Regions from separate parts of the Turicimonas sp. TL08 genome, predicted to be linked through region 2. Evidence: predicted binding sites of a transcription regulator. Region 2 holds the regulator's gene; the other holds the start of a gene.

Region 1 (9,676 bases), on a different contig from region 2:
GGCTGGACGATTATTTCCCACTTAAACAGCGTTAAAGATACTCCCGAGCTTCGCAAGATCGTCAATGAACTTTTGCCCTCTATTTCCGAGCTTTACAGCTGGTTAGGACAAAATGAAGAGCTTTACGCAAAGTACAAAGAGCTCAGAGGCTCTGAAGCAGGTAAACAACTCAACAAAACGCGCCAACGCATCCTAGAAAGACAAATTACAGGGTTTGTTCTTTCCGGCGCTGAACTCTCCAAAGAAAATAAGAAAAAACTCAGTGCCATCAATGAAGAAAGTTCCCAGCTCTCTCAGGAATTTTCTGAGAATCTTCTTGACTGCACCAACGATTTTTCTTTGTATCTCCCCGAAGGAACCAAACAATTAGAGGGAGTTCCGGAATCTGAGAAGCAGTTGTTTAAACAGCAGGCTCAAAAAGAAGGTAAGGAAGGTTACAAGATTACTTTACATATGCCTAACTACCTTCCCATCATGCAGTACGCTGCTGACAGAGACCTAAGAGAACAGCTTTACCACGCCTACAGCACCCGTGCTTCTGAATTCAGCCCTGCGGGTAAAGATAATGCCCCCATTATCGAGAGACTCCTAGAATTGAGATCTCAAGAAGCCGGTTTGCTAGGTTATAAAAATTTCGCCGAAGTCTCTCTAGTGATGAAGATGGCAGATTCTCCGGAAGAAGTTATCAAATTCTTGAGAGAACTTGCCTCTAAGGCGAAACCGGCCGCAAAGAAAGATATGGAAGAGCTTCTGAAATTTGCCAAAGAAGATCTGAAGCTCGAAGATCCTAAGGCTTGGGATCTGACTTATGCCAGCGAACGCTTAAGAGAGAAAAAATATTCTTACAGCGATCAGGAAGTAAAACAATACTTTACTGAGCCCACCGTCTTTAAAGGTCTGTTCGGACTAGTTGAGAAACTCTTCGGAATTCAAGTGGAAGAAACCAAGGCTCCTGTTTGGGCCCCCGAAGTCAAGTATTTTGTCATTAAAGACAAAGCCGGAAAAGAAATCGCCTCCTTCTACGCTGATCTCTACGCAAGAGAAGGTAAGCGCGGCGGTGCTTGGATGAACGACCAGAGATCTCGCAGAGAGGTCGACGGCAAAATTCAAACACCGATTGCTTATTTAGTATGCAACTTCTCCGCTCCTGTCGGGGACAAACCAGCCCTCCTCACGCTTAACGACGTTGAAACACTTTTCCATGAATTCGGCCACGGGCTTCACCACATGCTCACTAAGCAAACGGACTTGTCTGTTTCCGGTATCGCCGATGTTGAATGGGATGCCGTGGAAATGCCAAGCCAGTTTATGGAAAACTTCGTTTGGAATTGGGACATCATTCAATCATTAACATCCCATGTGGATACCGGCAAACCAATGCCGAAGGAATTGTTTGACAAGATTGTCGCAGCTAAGAACTTCGAAGCGGGTATGGCAAATGTTCGTCAAATTGAATTTGCCCTCTTCGATATGCTCCTTCACTGTGACTATGATCCGAAGACTTGTACCGTTCAGGAACTATTGGATGCCGTAAGAAAAGAAGTAGCGGTTGTTTTCCCACCGAAATATAACCGTTTTGCCAACTCTTTCTCTCACATCTTCGCCGGCGGCTATGCTGCGGGTTATTACAGCTATAAGTGGGCCGAAGTACTTTCTGCAGACGCGTTCTCCTTATTTGAAGAAAAAGGCATCTTCAATTCGGAAGTCGGACAGAAGTGGCTGACGGAAGTTCTTGCCGTCGGAGGTTCACGCCCTGCTAAAGAAAGCTTCAAAGCCTTCCGTGGCAGAGATCCTTCTCCGGACGCATTGCTGCGTTCATATGGTCTGCTGGATCGTTAGTCTTTAGGCCTCTGTTCCGGCAGAGGCCGCTGCCTCCGGAAATTCGGCAGGCGTTTTCTTTTGTCTGCCGTTTTCTTAAATAAGAAGGCATTTTTACGAGATTTTTTATGAAATGCAAAATTACCACCTGGAACGTTAACTCCCTTAAAGTAAGAAAGCCTCACGTTCTCCAATTTTTGCAAGAAGAGTCACCCGACATTCTTTGTCTTCAAGAACTTAAACAACCCACCGAGGAAGTAGATGCACCGGCTTTTGCTGAACTTGGCTACCACACCGAAGCCTTTGGTCAAAAGACCTACAACGGTGTAGCCACACTGACGAAAAAGAGCGTTTTCTCTGAGTGTACTGACATCGTCAAAAACCTTCCCAGTTTTGAGGATCCTCAAAGCCGTCTCTTGGCAATGACTTTATCTTTAGACGGAATGCCGCTGCGCATCGTTAACGGATACTTTCCCAACGGAGAAACAACCGAAAGTGAAAAGTTTCCATATAAGCTGAAATGGCTCGACAATTTAACAGCTTGGTTGGAAGAAGAACTGAAGCGGTATCCGAACTTAGTACTGCTCGGTGACTTCAATATTGCTCCCGAAGACATCGATGCCAAGCACCCCGAAGAATGGAAAGGCACGGTTCTTTGTGTTCCGGAAGTTCGTCAGAAATTTAAGAATTTGCTGAACTTAGGATTGGTCGACAGTTTCCGTCAGCATGAACAGCCGGAAAAGATTTATTCTTGGTGGGACTATCGTATGAAGGCTTTCCAAAGAAATCTCGGCCTCAGAATTGACCATATTCTTATCTCTGAACCTTTAGCTAAATTCAACCGCTCAGTTGTCGTTAACAAAAGCTTCCGCGGTCTAGAACGACCAAGTGATCACGCTCCGGTTACTTTGACCTTGGAACTTTAAGCGAATGCCGGGACCTCCCGGCATTTAATTATTCGGGAAGTTCTTCTATTTTTCTGGCTCGAAGCTGACCGCAGCCGCCCTCCACCTCTTGCGCGGCAGAATGACGATACTTCAATAGGACGTGGCCTTTCTTCAGACGTTCCGCTATGGAAAGCATAGCTTCCTCGGAAGGCCTCTCGTAAGGACTTCCTGCAATTTTATTGACGGGAATCATATTGAGAATGGCCTTTTGTCCCTTCCACAAAGAGATAACGTTCTCAACTTCTTCGTCTCCGTCATTCACACCGTCAATCAACGTCCATTGAAATTGCACAGGATAACCGCCAGCCTTGGCATATTCTGCGGCAAACGCCATCATATCCGCAACCGGCATCGGTTGAATATTAGGCATTAATTGCTTTCTTTTTTCATCAAACGTTGAATGCAGGGACAAGGCTAAAGCCGGCTTAACTTTAGAGGCCATAATGGCATCGAAAAGCCTTCTGTCCCCCACAGTAGAAAGAACTAAGTTCTTATAGGAAATACCAGAATACTTTGCCAAGAAGTTAATGGATGAAAGAACTCTCTTAAGGTTGTGGGACGGCTCTCCCATTCCCATAAATACCACTTTCTTAATCTGCTGGTATCGTCTTGCAATTTCAACCTGAGCCAAAATTTCTAAGTCGCTCAATTGACGAATTAGACCTGACTTCCCGGTCATGCAAAACACACATCCCACAGCGCAGCCGACCTGAGTCGAAACACATACACCACCTCGCGGAAGAATTACCGACTCGATTAATTGTCCGTCATGAAGTTTCAAAACCAAACGCGTTCCATCAGAGGATGAAGAGCATTCCTCTACGACTTCTGCAAGCTTATTGAGTTCATCCTTATATTTGTGTGCTGTCTCTTGGACTGAAAGCGGCAAACGAGGAGTACGCGCAGTCGGCGCTTTTCTGAGAATCCACTGGCGCCAAAAATGATCTATATGTACCTGAAGCGCTCCATTTTGGCGGAGCGCTTCTTCAACTTCTCTTATTTCCATTAATCAATAACAACTTTTATTATTTAGTGCTTTATTCTAAGTTGTACTCTTGAATTTTTCTTGTCATGGTGTTGCGGCCGATTCCTAACTTCAAAGCGGCTTCAACTTTCTTCCCTTTTGTTTCAGCCAATGCCGTTGTTAAAACAATTTTTTCAAAGGTTTCCGTCAACTGTTTCATTAAGTTAGGCGTAGCTGCCTCCAATTGCTGGCTGACTGCTAGTTTAAGGCTTTCCGTCCAATCAAAGCCGTTAATCGGCACCTGTGCATCCGGAACAGGTGTATTTTCTTGTGTCCGACAGTCATGGGACTGGACTTCTTCTTTTTCATGATTAAAATCTTCCGGCAAATCCGCAGGCGTGATAATTTGTGCGGGAGCCATCACAGTCAGCCAATTGCAGACATTCTCCAGCTGACGGACATTGCCGGGAAAATCAAATTTTGCAAGAATATCCATGGCTTCTTTACTGATGCCTTTTGGTTCCACGTTAAGCTGTTTTGCGGACTTGGATAAGAAATACGGCACTAATAAAGGGATATCTTCTTTTCTTTCACGTAACGGCGGAAGACGCAAACGAATCACATTAAGACGATGGAATAAATCTTCTCGGAAGCTTCCCTCTTTCACCATCTTTTCTAAATTTTGATGAGTTGCAGCGATCACACGGACATTTGCCTTTATAGGCTGATGACCGCCAACGCGGTAAAAATATCCATCCGATAGAACTCTCAGAAGACGAGTCTGGAGCTCGAAAGGCATATCTCCGATTTCATCTAAAAACAGAGTTCCACCCTCTGCCTGTTCAAATCTGCCGTGCCGAATATTGTTGGCACCGGTAAATGCCCCTCTTTCATGGCCGAACAATTCACTTTCCATCAATTCGCGTGGGATAGCGGCCATATTCAAAGCAATAAAGCCTGATTTTGCACGAGGACTATGATGATGCAGAGCACGGGCCACCACTTCTTTACCGGAGCCAGACTCTCCGGTAAGCAATACGGTGACATTGCTCTGAGAGAGTTTTCCAATCGCACGGAACACTTCCTGCATTGCCGGAGCCTGACCAATGATTTCCGCATCGAGAGGGAGGACTTCAGATGTTTGTTCATCAGCAGTAGACTCCTCTATCGCTCGTTCTATCAGCTCAATGGCTTTGCCGATATCAAAAGGCTTTGGAAGATATTCGAACGCGCCTCCTTGGTAACTCGATACAGCACTGTCCAGATCAGAGAAAGCAGTCATGATAATGACCGGGAATGTCCAGTCCGCATTTTTCTTTATCTCGGCAAGGAGTTCCAATCCGCTTTGATTCGGCATTCTGATGTCGCTAACCAGAACCGAAGGAGTTTCTGTTTTCAGTGCTTCTAGAACTTCATCAGCACTTTGAAAGGTCTGGACAGGGATTTCAGCTTTTTGAAGCGCTTTTTCTAAAACCCAACGAATCGACCAATCATCATCAACAATCCAAACTTTTTTCATAATTCCAGAGGGAACAGCAGACTGAAATCTGTCTTCCCTTTCCTACTGTAAACTTCGATTGAACCCCCGTGCTGCTCTACGAAGGAATGGACTAATGACAGACCAAGTCCGGTGCCTCCCGCTTTACCTGTCACCAATGGAAAAAAGATGCTTTCCTGGAGTTCCGGAGGAATTCCCGGACCGTTGTCTACGATATGAATATTCAGAGCTGTCTTGTGGCGCAATGCACCAATCATGACATGATGAACAACTCGAGTTGAAATAGTCAGCCGGGCAGTATTTTCTCTAATCTGCTCTTCAAGTGCTTCTACTGCATTGCGTAATAGATTCAAAAAAATCTGGGTTAGCTGACCTCGGTCGCCGTCAATGTCCGGAACACTAATATCGTAGTCCCTAACAATGGTCAGGCCGGAAGAAAACTCGGACTCGATAAGAAGCCTTACTTTTTCCAATATCTCATGGATATTGGTTTTAGAGGGTTTATAGGGCTGACGGTACGGAGCAAGAAGTTTATCGACCAAACCTTGCAGTCTATCGGCTTCGCTGATAACCACACGGGTATATTCTTTCTGTTCTTCATCCTTGAGATCGAACTCTAAAAGCTGGGCTGCTCCTCTAATTCCTCCGAGAGGATTTTTAATTTCATGGGCCAAATTCCGCAATAAACGCCTTGTATTTTCTGACAAGTCGTTCATGTGTTTATTATGATTCAGCAGCAAAGAATTCTTCGCAGGCTGCAGCTCGATTATTAAAAGCTGCTCTTCTTCAGGCAAAGGATGAACGGAGGCATAAACCTGAACCAGCGCTCCGGGACGAAGGATGAGCTCGGTGAGTTCAGCACGCATCGAAAAAAGAGAGGAAGTATTCTTCTTATAACTTCCGATCCACTCTCTGGCTTTCGGTAAAAAGGAAGACACCGGAAAACCGAAAAGAATTTTATTAGAACGTCCGAGCAGAGATTCACAAGCAGCATTTACATACTCAATCATGCCGTTCACATCTACAATCAACACACTGGTGGAGAGTAGATTCAATCCGCCGATTTTGTCAGTGTCTAACCTCATGGGTAGCAATCCGAGTTAAAAAAGGGCATCACAAGACCGGATGCCCTTTTTCAGTCAAAAGATTTTAATTATTGGGCGTAGTACATGTCGTACTCTTCCGGTGTAACGGCAAGCATGACTCTTTCAACGTCATGACGTTTGACTTCAATGTAAGCCTGAATCATATCTTCGGTGAAGACACCGCCGGCTGTCAGGAAGTCATGGTCAGCAGCCAGACTATCAAGGGCTTGTTCCAAAGAAGAGCAAACTGTCGGAATCTTGGCATTTTCTTCCGGAGGAAGATCATAAAGGTTCTTGTCAGCAGCTTCACCCGGATGAATCTTGTTCTGGATACCGTCAAGACCAGCCATTAACAAGGCAGCAAAGCAGAGATATGGGTTGGCCATCGGATCCGGGAAGCGGACTTCAACACGGCGTGCTTTGTCGCTAGCTACGTACGGAATACGCAAAGAAGCTGAGCGGTTACGTGCAGAATAAGCCAATTTAACAGGAGCTTCAAAACCCGGAACCAAGCGGCGGTAGCTGTTTGTTGTCGGGTTGGTAATGGCATTTAATGCTCTGGCGTGTTTGATAACGCCGCCGATGTAATAAAGAGCCATTTCAGACAAACCGGCATAACCATTGCCGGCAAACAAGTTCTTGCCGTCTTTCCAAATAGACTGGTGAACATGCATACCGGAACCGTTATCGCCAACCAATGGTTTCGGCATGAATGTAGCGGTATGTCCCCAATTCAAAGCGACATTCCAAACAGTGTATTTGAGAATTTGTGTCCAGTCAGCACGTTTTACCAATGTGCTGAACTTAGTTCCGATTTCGCATTGACCTGCGCCGCCCACTTCATGATGATGTACTTCAACAGGAACGCCTTGTTCTTCAAGAGCAAGACACATTGCTGCGCGGACATCGTTGAGATTGTCTGTCGGAGCAACCGGGAAGTAGCCGCCTTTAACTGCAGGACGGAAGCCGGTGTTTCTGCCTTCCATATCTTCCTTGTTGGACCAGTGTCCGCAGTAAGAGGAAACCTTGAAGAAGGATTTGTCCATAGATGTTTCCCAAGAAACACCGTCAAAAATAAAGAATTCCGGTTCCGGACCGAAGAAAGCAGTATCGCCGATGCCGGTGCTCTTGAGATAAGCTTCTGCACGTTTGGCAACGGAACGGGGATCGCGTTCATAACCTTTACCGTTTGCAGGATCAACGACGTCGCAGGTAAGAATAAGTGTTGGTTCTTGAGTAAACGGATCCATTCTTGCGCTGTCCGGATCCGGCATCAACAACATATCGCTGGCTTCGATGCCTTTCCATCCGCGGATTGAAGAGCCGTCGAATGCATGGCCTTCCTCGAATTTGTCTTCATCAAATGAAGAAACAGGAACGGAGACATGCTGTTCTTTGCCCATAAAGTCGCAAAAACGAAGATCCACGAATTTAACATCCTGATCCTTGATCAGGTCCATTACATCGTCAGCTGTTTTAGCCATCATTTTCTCCTAACTGAGTAGCATGTGTATTAAGAAGTTAATCAACTATACGCAAAAACCGTGCCAACATTTTCAGTGATAACTCTAAACAGCAGTGACCACGTTGGTGCATGAAAGCCGCGGCAAAAATACAGAGCAATCTTCTTCGTACGAAAAGCACCATTTTAGTGCAATTGCGCCTAATTAGTGCATAGGAACTCTTCTTGTACGTAATTTAAAAAGTTCCAACCTGTTTCCGTTGTTTTTACGAGATTTGGATCTCTGACGAGCATACCTTCCTTTTGAAGCTTTTCGACCGTGGGCCGAATGAACTCATAAGACAGAAAAGTTCTTTGTTTCCACAGTTCTGTCGGAACTCCTTCTCTTAATCGAAGAGCATTGAGCATAAATTCAAAGGGTATGTCTTCTTGAGGCGTCTTAATATCTATCACGAGTCCCGTGCCCCCTGACTGGACCTTTTCTCTCCAGAGTTCCGGGTTCATCGCACTGACCGTTCTCCAAATTTCTTTGTCTTGCGTGAGTTTGCCGTGCGCTCCCGGTCCGATTCCAAGATAGTCTCCGTATTGCCAGTAATTCAAATTATGACGGCATTGGAATCCGGGCATTGCATAGCCGGAAATTTCGTAATGCTCGAATCCGTTTTGGACCAGCGATTCAGCAACCAAGTCACCCATATCTGCTCTCATATCGTCATCGGGCAGATTAGCGGGTTCGTATTTACCGAAATAGGTGTTAGGCTCGATAGTAAGCTGATAGTAAGAAAGATGAGTGCTTCCGAAGCTCAATGCTGTTGAGATATCTTTTTCTAATTCTTCAAAAGTTTGTCCCGGCAAAGCAAACATCAAGTCAAGATTAAAATTCTCAAAAATCTCAGCCGCTGCGCCAGCTGCGCGTTTGGCTTCTTCACTTGAGTGAATTCTTCCGAGAACTTTAAGTTTTTGATCGTCAAAACTTTGTATTCCAATTGAGAGACGATTAATTCCGGCCTTTCGGTATCCTGCAAAGTTCTTATATTCAAAGGTTCCCGGATTAGCCTCCATCGATATTTCAGCATTCGGCGCAACAACAAAGTTCCGATGAAGTCCCTCAAGAATCTGAGAAATAGACGATGGAGACAGCAATGACGGGGTACCGCCTCCAAGGTAGATTGTTGAAATCTGCCGACCCCCTCCCCTGTGTGAGAGCCTCTCAACACTTAAGAGGAGGTTTTTCACATATTGATCTTCGGAATCTTTTTCTCTCTTAAATTCATGAGAATTAAAATCACAATAGGGACACTTATGAATACACCACGGCCAGTGAAGGTAGACAGATAATGGAATCATTGTTATTTCCAATTATTGACGATGAGTTCTTTCATCTGCTGCATTGCTTTGCCTCGATGACTGATAGCGTTCTTTTCCTCGGCGGACAGTTCAGCTGCATGTTTGCCCAGCGCAGGAATAAGGAAATAAGGATCGTAGCCAAAGCCGCCTTGGCCTTTTCTTTCTTGGCTAACTTCACCTTCCCATCTGCCTACAGCAATGAGAGGCTCAGGATCATCTGCACTACGAACGGCAGTCAAAACACAAACGTAATGGGCTCGTTTATTGTTTTGAGTTCTCATCAACTCTAGAAGCTTCTGATTGTTTTTTTCATCATCAGCATTTTCTCCGGCGAATCTAGCGCTAAATACTCCCGGAGCTCCCCCTAAAGCGTCTACACAAATACCGGAATCGTCAGCAATTGCAGGCAACCCAGACTCTTTGGAGGCATGACGGGCTTTTGCCAAAGAATTTTCAATGAAAGTAAAAAAAGGCTCCTCGGCAGAAGAAATATTAAGGCTGCCCTGAGAGACGACTTCTATTCCCAAAGGAGCAAGAAGTTCGTTCATCTCTTTC
Region 2 (9,676 bases):
AGACGTATGACCCTTACCAACGCTGGCTTGCAGAAATTATGCTTCAGCAGACTCAGGTAACAGCGGTCATTCCTTATTTTCAAAAGTTCGTAGAAAGGTTTCCTACGGTTGAACATCTTGCTTCTGCAAGCGAGGATGAGGTCATGGCCAACTGGGCTGGTTTGGGCTATTACAGTAGAGCGCGCAATCTGCATGCTTGTGCAAAAGCTGTTGTGGAAAAATTCTCCGGCCGCTTTCCTCTTGAACTTAATACACTTCTGGAACTTCCCGGTATTGGAAGAAGCACTGCCGGTGCCATTATCAGTGCAGTTACCGATAAGCCAGTTCCAATGCTCGATGGTAATGTCAAAAGAGTTTTTGCAAGGTTCTTTAAGATCAACGAAGTTTACGGAACGGCAGGATTTGAAAAAGTCTTATGGGATTTAACGGAAAATAATCTTCCGCAAGAAGAGGGACGAGCTTTTTCCCAAGGACTAATGGATTTAGGTTCGATGATTTGCACACGCTCCACTCCAAAGTGTTTGCTGTGCCCTGTCTCAGAGTTCTGCCGTGCAGGCAAAGAAGGATGTCCTGCTGAATATCCTATTAAAGCCAAGAAAAAAGCCAAACCTGAACGCCATAAGTTTTGGTATGTCTGTACACGGGGAGAAGCCGTATGGTTGGAGAAACGCACCGGCAAAGGCGTTTGGAAGCATCTGTGGAGCCTTCCGGAAGGAGATGATTTGACCTGTAAAGGCACTCCTCTGCCTGCAGTCTTTCATGAGTTTACGCATTACAAGTTAACGGCTAGTCCCATTCATGTTTTAGACGCTGAACTAAATGAAAGCGATCATGGCGGATGGTTCACCAGAGAAGACATAGAGCAAATAGGCATTCCTTCTCCGGTAAAGAAGCTGCTGTTGGAAGAAGTTTTTGGAAAAATCTTACTTGCCTAGTGCATCGAGAGTTCGATGACGCAGGACAATCCCATCGTACCTTTCTTTAAACCTTTTTGCTAAGGTTTCTGCAATATATACGGAGCGATGCTGGCCTCCGGTGCAGCCGATAGAAACCGTGAGATAGTGACGGTTCTGAGCGCGGTATTTCGGCAGCCATTTAGTGACGAATGCATCAATATCGTTGACCATTTCTTCGACGTCCGGAAACTTCTGCAAATACTCAATGATTGGCTTATCTTTGCCTGTGTAGGGACGGAGCTCTTCTTCCCAGTAAGGATTCGGAAGACAACGGACATCAAAAACCAGATCGCTTGCTAAGGGGATTCCTCGTTTAAATCCGAAAGATTCGAAAGTCAGAATCAGAGAATCTTCTTTAGCGTCTGCAAACTTTCTTACCCAGTAGCGAAGAGTGTTCGGAAGCAGTCCCGTGGTGTCAATGAGGTGACAGAAGGGGAGGAAAGGATCGAGCATTTCTCTTTCTTTCTCAATTGCCTCAACAAGAGTACCGGGTGCGGAGTCCGGTTTTTGAGAAAGCGGATGCTGACGGCGTGTCTCCGAATATCGCTGCACCAAAGCATCATTAGATGCTGTAAGACATAAAGCTCTCATATCCACGCCGCGTTGGGCCAATGTCGTAAAGCACTTCTGTAGGTCTTCCATGGAAAGATCGCTGCGGGAGTCCAGGGCGACGGCAATTCTGTCTCGGCCGATGGCCTGAAGATGCGTAACGACTTGTTCTAAAAAGGGTGCGGGAAGATTATCAATGCAATAAAAGCCGCTGTCTTCGAGCTGATTAAGAGCAATGGATTTTCCGCTTCCTGATAAGCCGGTAACCACGATAAGCTGCATAGAGTCTCCGAATGAAAACGCCGTACGAAACAGAACCAGGAATATATTAGTGTGAAAGGAGAAGGTTCTGAGAATTTGCAATATCTTTCTTACTCCAATTTACTCTTCCCGGATCAGTCAAACTGCCAAAAATCTGGGTATTAACGAGAAGAAAGAGGATTGAAGCAACGAGATGGAAAGAAAATATAAGGGTTTATAGCTAAGAGAAAGTTCCAAATGATTAAATAATTGTAAGTGGTTGAAATTCATTTCAAGAGTGAATCAATCCTCTAAGAAAAACAATTTAGGAAAGAACAATAACCTAATCCCAAGAAAAAGGGGGACCGCCTTTCGGACGGTCCCTCTAAATTTATGTGCTGTGTCTCAACCTTAATCTTCTTTTTCCATCAACTCTCGCTGACGATTGAAGAATTCTTGAATGGTATTGATGCCCCGTTTCTGAAGAATAGCGCTTCTTACCGCCGCTTCAACCAAGACGGCTAAGTTTCTGCCGCCGCCGACCGGAATAATCATGGTACGCACCTGCTGGCCAAGAATTTCTGTATATAGCTCGGTTTCCGGCAGACGATCCATTAGTTCACCTTGCTCGAACTGTTTTAATTCAGCCACCAGATCAAGCTTCATCTTTCTTCTGACGGAGGTTTCTCCGAAGATGGTTTTGACATCGAGAAGACCGATTCCGCGAACTTCTAACAAGTTGGCCAGCAGAGCAGGAGCAGAACCTTCAATTTGATTGGGTCCTCTTTGAATAAAGTCCACAACATCATCTGCCACGAGACCGTGGCCTCGAGTGACTAGTTCCAAACCCAATTCGCTTTTACCGATGCCGCTCTGTCCGGTCATTAGAACGCCTATCCCGAACACATCCATGAACACGCCATGCATAGAGCACGAAGGAGCCGCCAAACGAACCATGTTGTGGCGGATATTCGTTAAGGTGTCCTCTGCACATGCATCAGAAGTGAAGAAAGGAATGTTTTCTTCAATGACAGCTCGTACAAAGTCTTCAGGGAGCTCTAAATCCTTACAGATAACAAAACCGAGGCTATTGTTTTTTCTGAATTGCTGAACGATGCCTAGTCTGTCCGGAACTGAAAGGCCTTGTAGGAAGGCGACCTCGGGCGCGCCGATAATGTGAAGACGCTCTGGGTGGATGATGTTAAGGAACCCGACATACAAAGAAGGATAATGAGAGCTTTGGGCGTCTGAAAGAAAGTTTCTTCCGTTTTGATTCTTACCGTAAAGCCATTGGAGCTTGAATTTTTTGCTGCAAAGTTTGATTAGTTCTTCATATGTAGCCATAGCCTGCTTACGCTCCTATTGTTCTTGGTCGGGATGCTGAGCACACCATTTATCGATTTCTTCCGCAAATTCAGCAACGGTGGATGCTTCCTTCAGTTTCTCTCTTTCTTTTTCGTCAGAGAAAATTTCTGAGATTTGAGCAAGGATCTGAAGATGTTCGTCCGTTGCTTCTTCGGGAACGAGCAGAAAAAAGAAGGCTTCGATTGGTTCGGATTCGGGACTGTTTTCGAGACGATCATTTAATCGAATAAACAGAGCCCGTGGCTGATCCAGGTCTTTCATCCGGCAGTGAGGTACCGCTAGTCCATAACCTAAATAAGTGGAACCTAAACGTTCACGTGCATTTAAACCGTCAAAAATTGCTTTTTTGTCCAGGTTGTAGAGCAGGCTTAAAGTCTGGGCTCCTAACTCAAGAATTCTTTTTTTACTTGAGGCAGATATACCCAGAAGAATATTTTCGGGTTTTAAAAGGGCACAAAGTTTAATCATTTTACGGACTCAATATGGTCGAACTTTATTCTAATTCATTGGCATCGTTTTCTTAGCGACGCAGGGGGCAAACCGAGTGCTTCTCTATATTTCGCAACGGTTCTGCGGGCCACTGTAAACCCCTTCTGCTCTAGGAGCTGAGAAAGTTTGGCATCAGACAAGGGCTTTAGTGGGTTTTCCCCGAGAATTATCTTCTTCAGCTCAGCTTTAATAGCCGAAGCCGAAACTTCTTCATCAGATTTTCCCGCGGTAAAGTGCGATGAAGAAAAAAAGTATTTCAGTTCAAAAGTTCCGCGGGAACAAATTAAATATTTCCCTGTTGTAATACGGGAGACGGTTGATTCGTGAATTCCTAACTCATCGGCGATTTCTCGAAGCACCAAAGGTTTGAGTTTTTCCGGGCCGGTTTCAAAGAAATCTCTCTGCCGATTAACAATGAGTTCGGAAACGTTAAGCAATGTGGTTTGTCTTTGCTCAACGCTTTTAATAAATTGACGGGCTTCTTCTAAACGCCCTTGCCAAATTTTGGTGTCTCTTTCAGTTTGCGTGCTGGAAAAAGCATCTGCATACATTCGGTTCAGAGAAATTTTTGGAGCATTTCGAATTAGTTTCGGTTTCCACTCCCCTTTGACCTTTTCAACTTTGATTTCGGGGAGAACAAAATTGATCTCAGGGTTAGAAAATCGAGAAGTTGGCCGAGGGTCAAGATGCGAAATAACATACAAAGCTTCTTCGAGCTCCTGTTCATTGCAGTCTAAGGTCTTCTTTAGCTTCTCTAGCTGACGTTTTGCGACCTGTTCAAGATGGCTTTCAATGATGCGAAGAGCTAAATCAGCCGTGTTTTTTTCAATCTCTTTGCGAAGCAGAAGGCCGTTGATTTGAAGAGAAAGTACTTCCAGGCAATCTTTTGCTCCTATACCGGCAGGATCAAAGGTCTGAAGAAGATGGAGAGAATTTTTCCAATCTTCGAGCGAAAAATTGTTCTCTGCCGGAAAAGAGTCTTTGATTCCTTCAATACTTTCTGTCAGCAGTCCTCGGGAATCTAAGGCGCCGATAATCCATTGAACTCTCAGACTTTCCTCAAGAGTGATTTTTAAGCAGGACAGCTGTTCCAGAAGATAGGAGGTCAGAGACTGAGGAGCCTCTTCCCAATCCCAATCTTCCTCTTCAACCTCGGCTCGAAATCCGGACTCCCAAAGCAGTTCTCCTTTGTCTTCCCTTTCTGCTTCTTGTTCCTCGGAGGAACTTTCTTCTGCCGTAAGAAAAGGATTTTCTTGGAGCTGAGTGGAAATCTCCTGGATAAGTTCCTGCGTAGGCAGCTGAAGAATCTTTAAAGCCTGCTGCAACTGCGGAGTTAGCGCAAGTTTTTGAGTCTGCTTTAAAGATAGACCGATCTGCATGATTTACATACGGAAATTCTTGCCTAAGTAAGCTTTACGGACAAGTTCGTTTTCGATAATGGCTTCAGGTTTGCCGGAGGCTAAGACGGTGCCGTCGCTGATAATGTAAGCGTGATCGCATATGCCCAAAGTTTCACGGACGTTATGGTCAGTGATAAGAACGCCAATGCCTCTTTCTTTGAGGAAGTGGACGATTCTCTGAATTTCAATAACGGCAATTGGGTCGACACCGGCAAAAGGTTCATCCAGCAGAATAAAGCGCGGTCTAGCTGCCAAAGCACGGGCAATTTCCGTTCTTCTTCTTTCACCTCCGGAAACAGTGGAAGCAATACTCTTGCGGATGTTAACAATCTGAAGTTCATTGAGAAGCTTTTCTAATTCTTCTTTAATTTCCTTAGAACTCAGCTTGGAACCGTCCGGATTGACTTGAAGTTCCAAAATAGCCTGGATGTTTTCTTCCACAGTTAGTGAACGGAATACGCTGTTTTCCTGAGGAAGATATGTCACCCCGAGTCTGGATCTCTTATAAATCGGCAAATGCTGAATAGACTTGCCGTTTAAGAGGATAGAACCGCCATTGGTAGAGACAAGACCGACAATCATGTAAAAGGTGGTGGTTTTGCCTGCGCCGTTCGGGCCCAAAAGTCCTACGACTTCACCGCTCTTAACGCTGATGGAGACGTCTTTAACAACAGTACGGTTGCCGTAAATCTTTTTTAAATTGACAGCTTCTAGGACACTGCGGGTGTCGTCATCTTTACGTTCTTCCGTCATTGAGTAATTCTCGTGTTACGTTCAAGTTCAACGCCTTTGGAGCGAGCTGGGCTGGCAGAAGAGTCTCTCGGAGTAATGACCGTGCTTACACGGCCGGCAGAACCGCGGGACTTGTCGCCGGTAATATCTGCGGTGGAGTTTGTCATGTTGTAGACAATGCGGACACCGCGGCTGCGATCTTTGAGTACTCCGTTTTCTGTTCTGAAGACTTCGGCGTTGTTGGTGAGAATCAACTGATTAGATTTTTCGTTATAAGTAAGCTTATCTCCCTCTCCGTGCATCCATTCTTCTACCCCGGGCGTCTGCTGATCGCGTCTTTGTTTAAACCGGACCAGCTTCCCTTTTTCCGGGGTCATAACAGCATGACGGAAGCCTTGAGGGTCAACGGACAAGACAAGCTTAGCACCATGAATCTCTAAAGTGCCTTGGTGAACTGCCACGTTGCCTGTGTAGATAGCCACTTGCTTAACATCGTCCCCATCGAACTTGTCAGAGAATATCTGTACGGGTTTGTCAGAGTCTCCCGATTCTGCAAAAGATATCATCGGGAGCATTAGAGTTAGGGCTACGGCAAAACTAATACGCTGGAAGTTCATTTTAGTGGCTTTATATAGTTGTCCAATTCTCGTAAATCTTGTCTATTGTAATTTCTTTTTGAAAAGTTGGTAGAAAAGACTTCTCTCGATTTGTTGTTGCAGATATGAACCGGCAAGAGTTACTGAGCGTTTCCCGAAGTTTGGGTTTCGTTCTTATTCAGACCGGATTGAATAGAGCGGGGCATAAATTCACTTTGAACCCTGGAACGCAGTTTGAAAGTACGTTCAACATTGTCAAAGTCCATTCCGATGCCTCTGGAGACGTCGCTTCCTCTGGTCAGAGTGACCGGTTTGTCAGAAGAGTAAACATCTTCATCCGGGTAGGCGTCAAGCTGGCTTGTTTCTAATCGGCTCGCAGGCTTGTCGCCGTGTGCCTGCTGACGGATGTCAACATTGTTATAGAAATGAAGTGTTTCTCCGCCGGAGACCATTTCCCCGGAATCAGAACGGGCCGTTACCTGAGGCTCGTTTGGGTTGAGGGAGTAGTACTCGGGAAATTCAGCTGTGGCATGGCCGTCAGAATAGTGATCTATTCTTTTAGCAAATACTTTATAAGAAGCTCCCCCGGATTTATCAAATTTGGTCACCGTAATATCGTGAGCGATAAAGTCCGGAGAATTTAGATCGGAGAGATGCCCTTGGCCTTCCATTTCTGCTTTAACGGAATACCAATAGCTCATGCCTACCAAGGTAAGCAGGAGTGCGACAGCGATGATGGAAGTAAGACGATCTCTCATTAACTAGATTTCAATCCCAAAGCGTTTTTGAACAACGGAAGCAAACTTATCCTGTGAGTTTAGAATAAATTCGGCTAATTCGCGAACTGCCCCTCTGCCGCCCGGATATTTGGAGACCCAAGTCGCTTTCGATAACGCGATTGGAGCGGCATCACACGGAGCGCATGCTAAACCGACTAACGGGAACAAGCAAAGGTCCGGAATATCGTCGCCCATGTAGGCAACATTTTGCGGTTCAACATTGGCTTGGATGCAAATGTTGGTAAACCCGACCCGTTTGTCTTTCTCGCCCTGCATGACGAGCTTGATGCCGAGCTCTCTTGCTCTTTCTTCGACGATATCGGAAGTGCGGCCGGTACAAATAGCCACCGCAATGCCGGCGTCTTGAAGAAATTTAATTCCCAATCCGTCACGTACAAAGAAAGATTTAAAAAGCTCTCCGTCTCCGCTGATATTGATGCAGCCGTCGCTCAAGACGCCGTCGACATCAAGAATAACTAGCTTTACCTGTTTAGCAATTTCTTGGATTTCCATTAGATCACCTTTGCAGTCATGAGATCGTGAATATGGAGGGCGCCGATAAGCTTGTTGTCTTTATCTACAACCAGAAGTTGGTTGCGCAGGGTTGTTTCAAGGACTTTGGCTGCTTCCATTGCCAAAGCATCTGCGGTTGTTGTAGACGGATGTTTAGTCATCACTGAGGCGATAGAGATTGGACGAATATCGCCGACTTTTTCAATGAGTCTTCTTAAGTCGCCTTCAGTGAAGATTCCGACGACTTCATTGGCATCATTGGTGATGGCAGTCATGCCAATCTTCTTGCGCGTAATTTCTTTTACCGCATCGAGGACGGAGGCACTGTCTTTAACTACCGGAAGATCGTCTCCCGTTCTCATCACATCCTTGACGTGTGTGAGTAATCGGCGTCCCAAAGCTCCGCCCGGATGAGATCTTGCAAAATCTTCCGGTCCGAAGCCTTTAGCGTCTAAGCAGGCAACGGCTAAGGCATCCCCGAGAGCCAAGGTTACGGTAGTGGAGGAGGTAGGTGCTAAATTCAGAGGACAGGCTTCACGTTCAACATGAATATTCAGGTTAACCGTGGCATGATTGGCTAACGGATTTGAATCGGAACCGGTAATGGCGATGATTGGAGTGCCCTCTCGAACAATCGTCGGAACAATCGCCAAAAGTTCCGAACTCGAACCTGAGTACGAAATAGCAATGACAACATCTTCTTTGGTGATCATTCCCAAGTCGCCGTGGGCGGCTTCAGCGGCATGAACAAAAAATGCCGGTGTACCGGTGGAGGCTAGAGTCGCAGCAATCTTGCGGGCAATATGGCCGCTCTTGCCGACCCCGCTGACAACGACGCGCCCCTTACAGGCTAAGAGGATTTGAACAGCTTTAATGAAGTTTTCATTGAGAGTGTCGGATAGATGGCAGATGGCTTGAGCTTCAGCTTGAAGAACTGCTTTGCCGAGTTCGAAGATCCCTTTTGTTGAAGAGGTTCCGTTCATTTTTGTTTCGCAAAAAATAGGTTAAGGATGAATTATAGTCGGGAGGAAAAGAAGTCTCCTTAGGAGCCTCTTAACTTGGTAAAAAAACTTGAAAACTGAAGCTCGCTTTTTGCGCTTGCGCATAAACAAAAAGCCTGTCAAAACTGTGTTCCGGTGCCGTGTCAAAAGACAATCAATGATTGAGAATTTTTGCTAAGAAAGCCTGTGCCCTCTCGCTTCGTGGAGTAGAGAAGAATTCTTCTTTCGGAGCTTCTTCAACAATTTCACCCGCATCCATGAAAACGACTTTATCTGCAACTTTACGTGCAAAACCCATTTCATGGGTGACTACCATCATGGTCATGCCTTCTTTTGCCAGTTCAACCATAACATCCAACACTTCGTTAATCATTTCCGGGTCGAGAGCGGAAGTCGGTTCGTCAAAGAGCATGCAGATCGGATCCATTGCTAGAGCTCGAGCAATGGCGACTCGCTGCTGCTGACCACCGGACAGCTGCATTGGAAATTTATAGGCGTGCTTGGCGAGACCGACCCGATCAAGCAGTTTTAATCCTCTTTCAATGGCTTCATCACGAGTTCTTTTCAGAACCTTCATTTGCGCAAGAGTAAGGTTGTCGCAAATGGTCAAATGGGGAAAGAGTTCGAAATGTTGGAAAACCATGCCGACGTGAGATCGAAGTTTAGGCAGATCAACACTAGGAGCACCGACATCGACTCCATTTACGAAAATGCTGCCGCTTTGGAACGGCTCAAGGGCGTTGACGGTCTTAATCAGAGTGGATTTTCCGGAGCCGGAAGGCCCGCAGATAACGACAACTTCGCCTTTTTCGACCGATGTGGAGCAATTGCGGAGAACCTGAAAGTCTCCGTACCACTTGCTGACATTTTTTATCTCGATCATAGGCATAGTCGCATTTCCCATCTAATTTAAATCTAGGTCTAAAGTATACATTTTGACTATCAATGAAGGCTAAAATCCAAAAGCTAAATTTTGGAGGACTTATGGCAGACAATTCAAATAAAAAAGACAATCAAGTTCCGTCACTTCCTGATTGCGATGTAACTTTCAGAGTG

What was found. Region 2 encodes sigma-54, which starts transcription at its own class of promoters, with help from an activator protein. Its sites were predicted from a motif close to TGGCANGNAANCTGCTTT; they were not measured.
Region 1: the regulator sigma-54 is predicted to act here: its motif matches at 7,845-7,862, upstream of glnA (type I glutamate--ammonia ligase).

What each region holds. Positions count from the first base shown of each region.
Region 1 covers NZ_BAAGDP010000023.1:30,617-40,292, forward strand. Annotated here, with positions in the region: gene ACYQ4O_RS10610 (M3 family metallopeptidase) at 1-1,839, shown strand, start outside; gene xth (exodeoxyribonuclease III) at 1,947-2,744, shown strand; gene ACYQ4O_RS10620 (radical SAM protein) at 2,773-3,771, opposite strand; gene ntrC (nitrogen regulation protein NR(I)) at 3,803-5,248, opposite strand; gene glnL (nitrogen regulation protein NR(II)) at 5,245-6,312, opposite strand; gene glnA (type I glutamate--ammonia ligase) at 6,381-7,796, opposite strand; gene hemW (radical SAM family heme chaperone HemW) at 7,976-9,121, opposite strand; gene rdgB (RdgB/HAM1 family non-canonical purine NTP pyrophosphatase) at 9,124-9,676, opposite strand, start outside.
Region 2 covers NZ_BAAGDP010000008.1:60,377-70,052, reverse strand. Annotated here, with positions in the region: gene mutY (A/G-specific adenine glycosylase) at 1-935, shown strand, start outside; gene rapZ (RNase adapter RapZ) at 924-1,787, opposite strand; gene hprK (HPr(Ser) kinase/phosphatase) at 2,157-3,089, opposite strand; gene ACYQ4O_RS05675 (PTS sugar transporter subunit IIA) at 3,105-3,578, opposite strand; gene rpoN (RNA polymerase factor sigma-54) at 3,614-4,978, opposite strand; gene lptB (LPS export ABC transporter ATP-binding protein) at 4,982-5,752, opposite strand; gene lptA (lipopolysaccharide transport periplasmic protein LptA) at 5,749-6,348, opposite strand; gene lptC (LPS export ABC transporter periplasmic protein LptC) at 6,468-7,085, opposite strand; gene ACYQ4O_RS05650 (KdsC family phosphatase) at 7,089-7,619, opposite strand; gene ACYQ4O_RS05645 (KpsF/GutQ family sugar-phosphate isomerase) at 7,619-8,602, opposite strand; gene ACYQ4O_RS05640 (amino acid ABC transporter ATP-binding protein) at 8,775-9,503, opposite strand; gene ACYQ4O_RS05635 (acyl-CoA thioesterase) at 9,605-9,676, shown strand, end outside.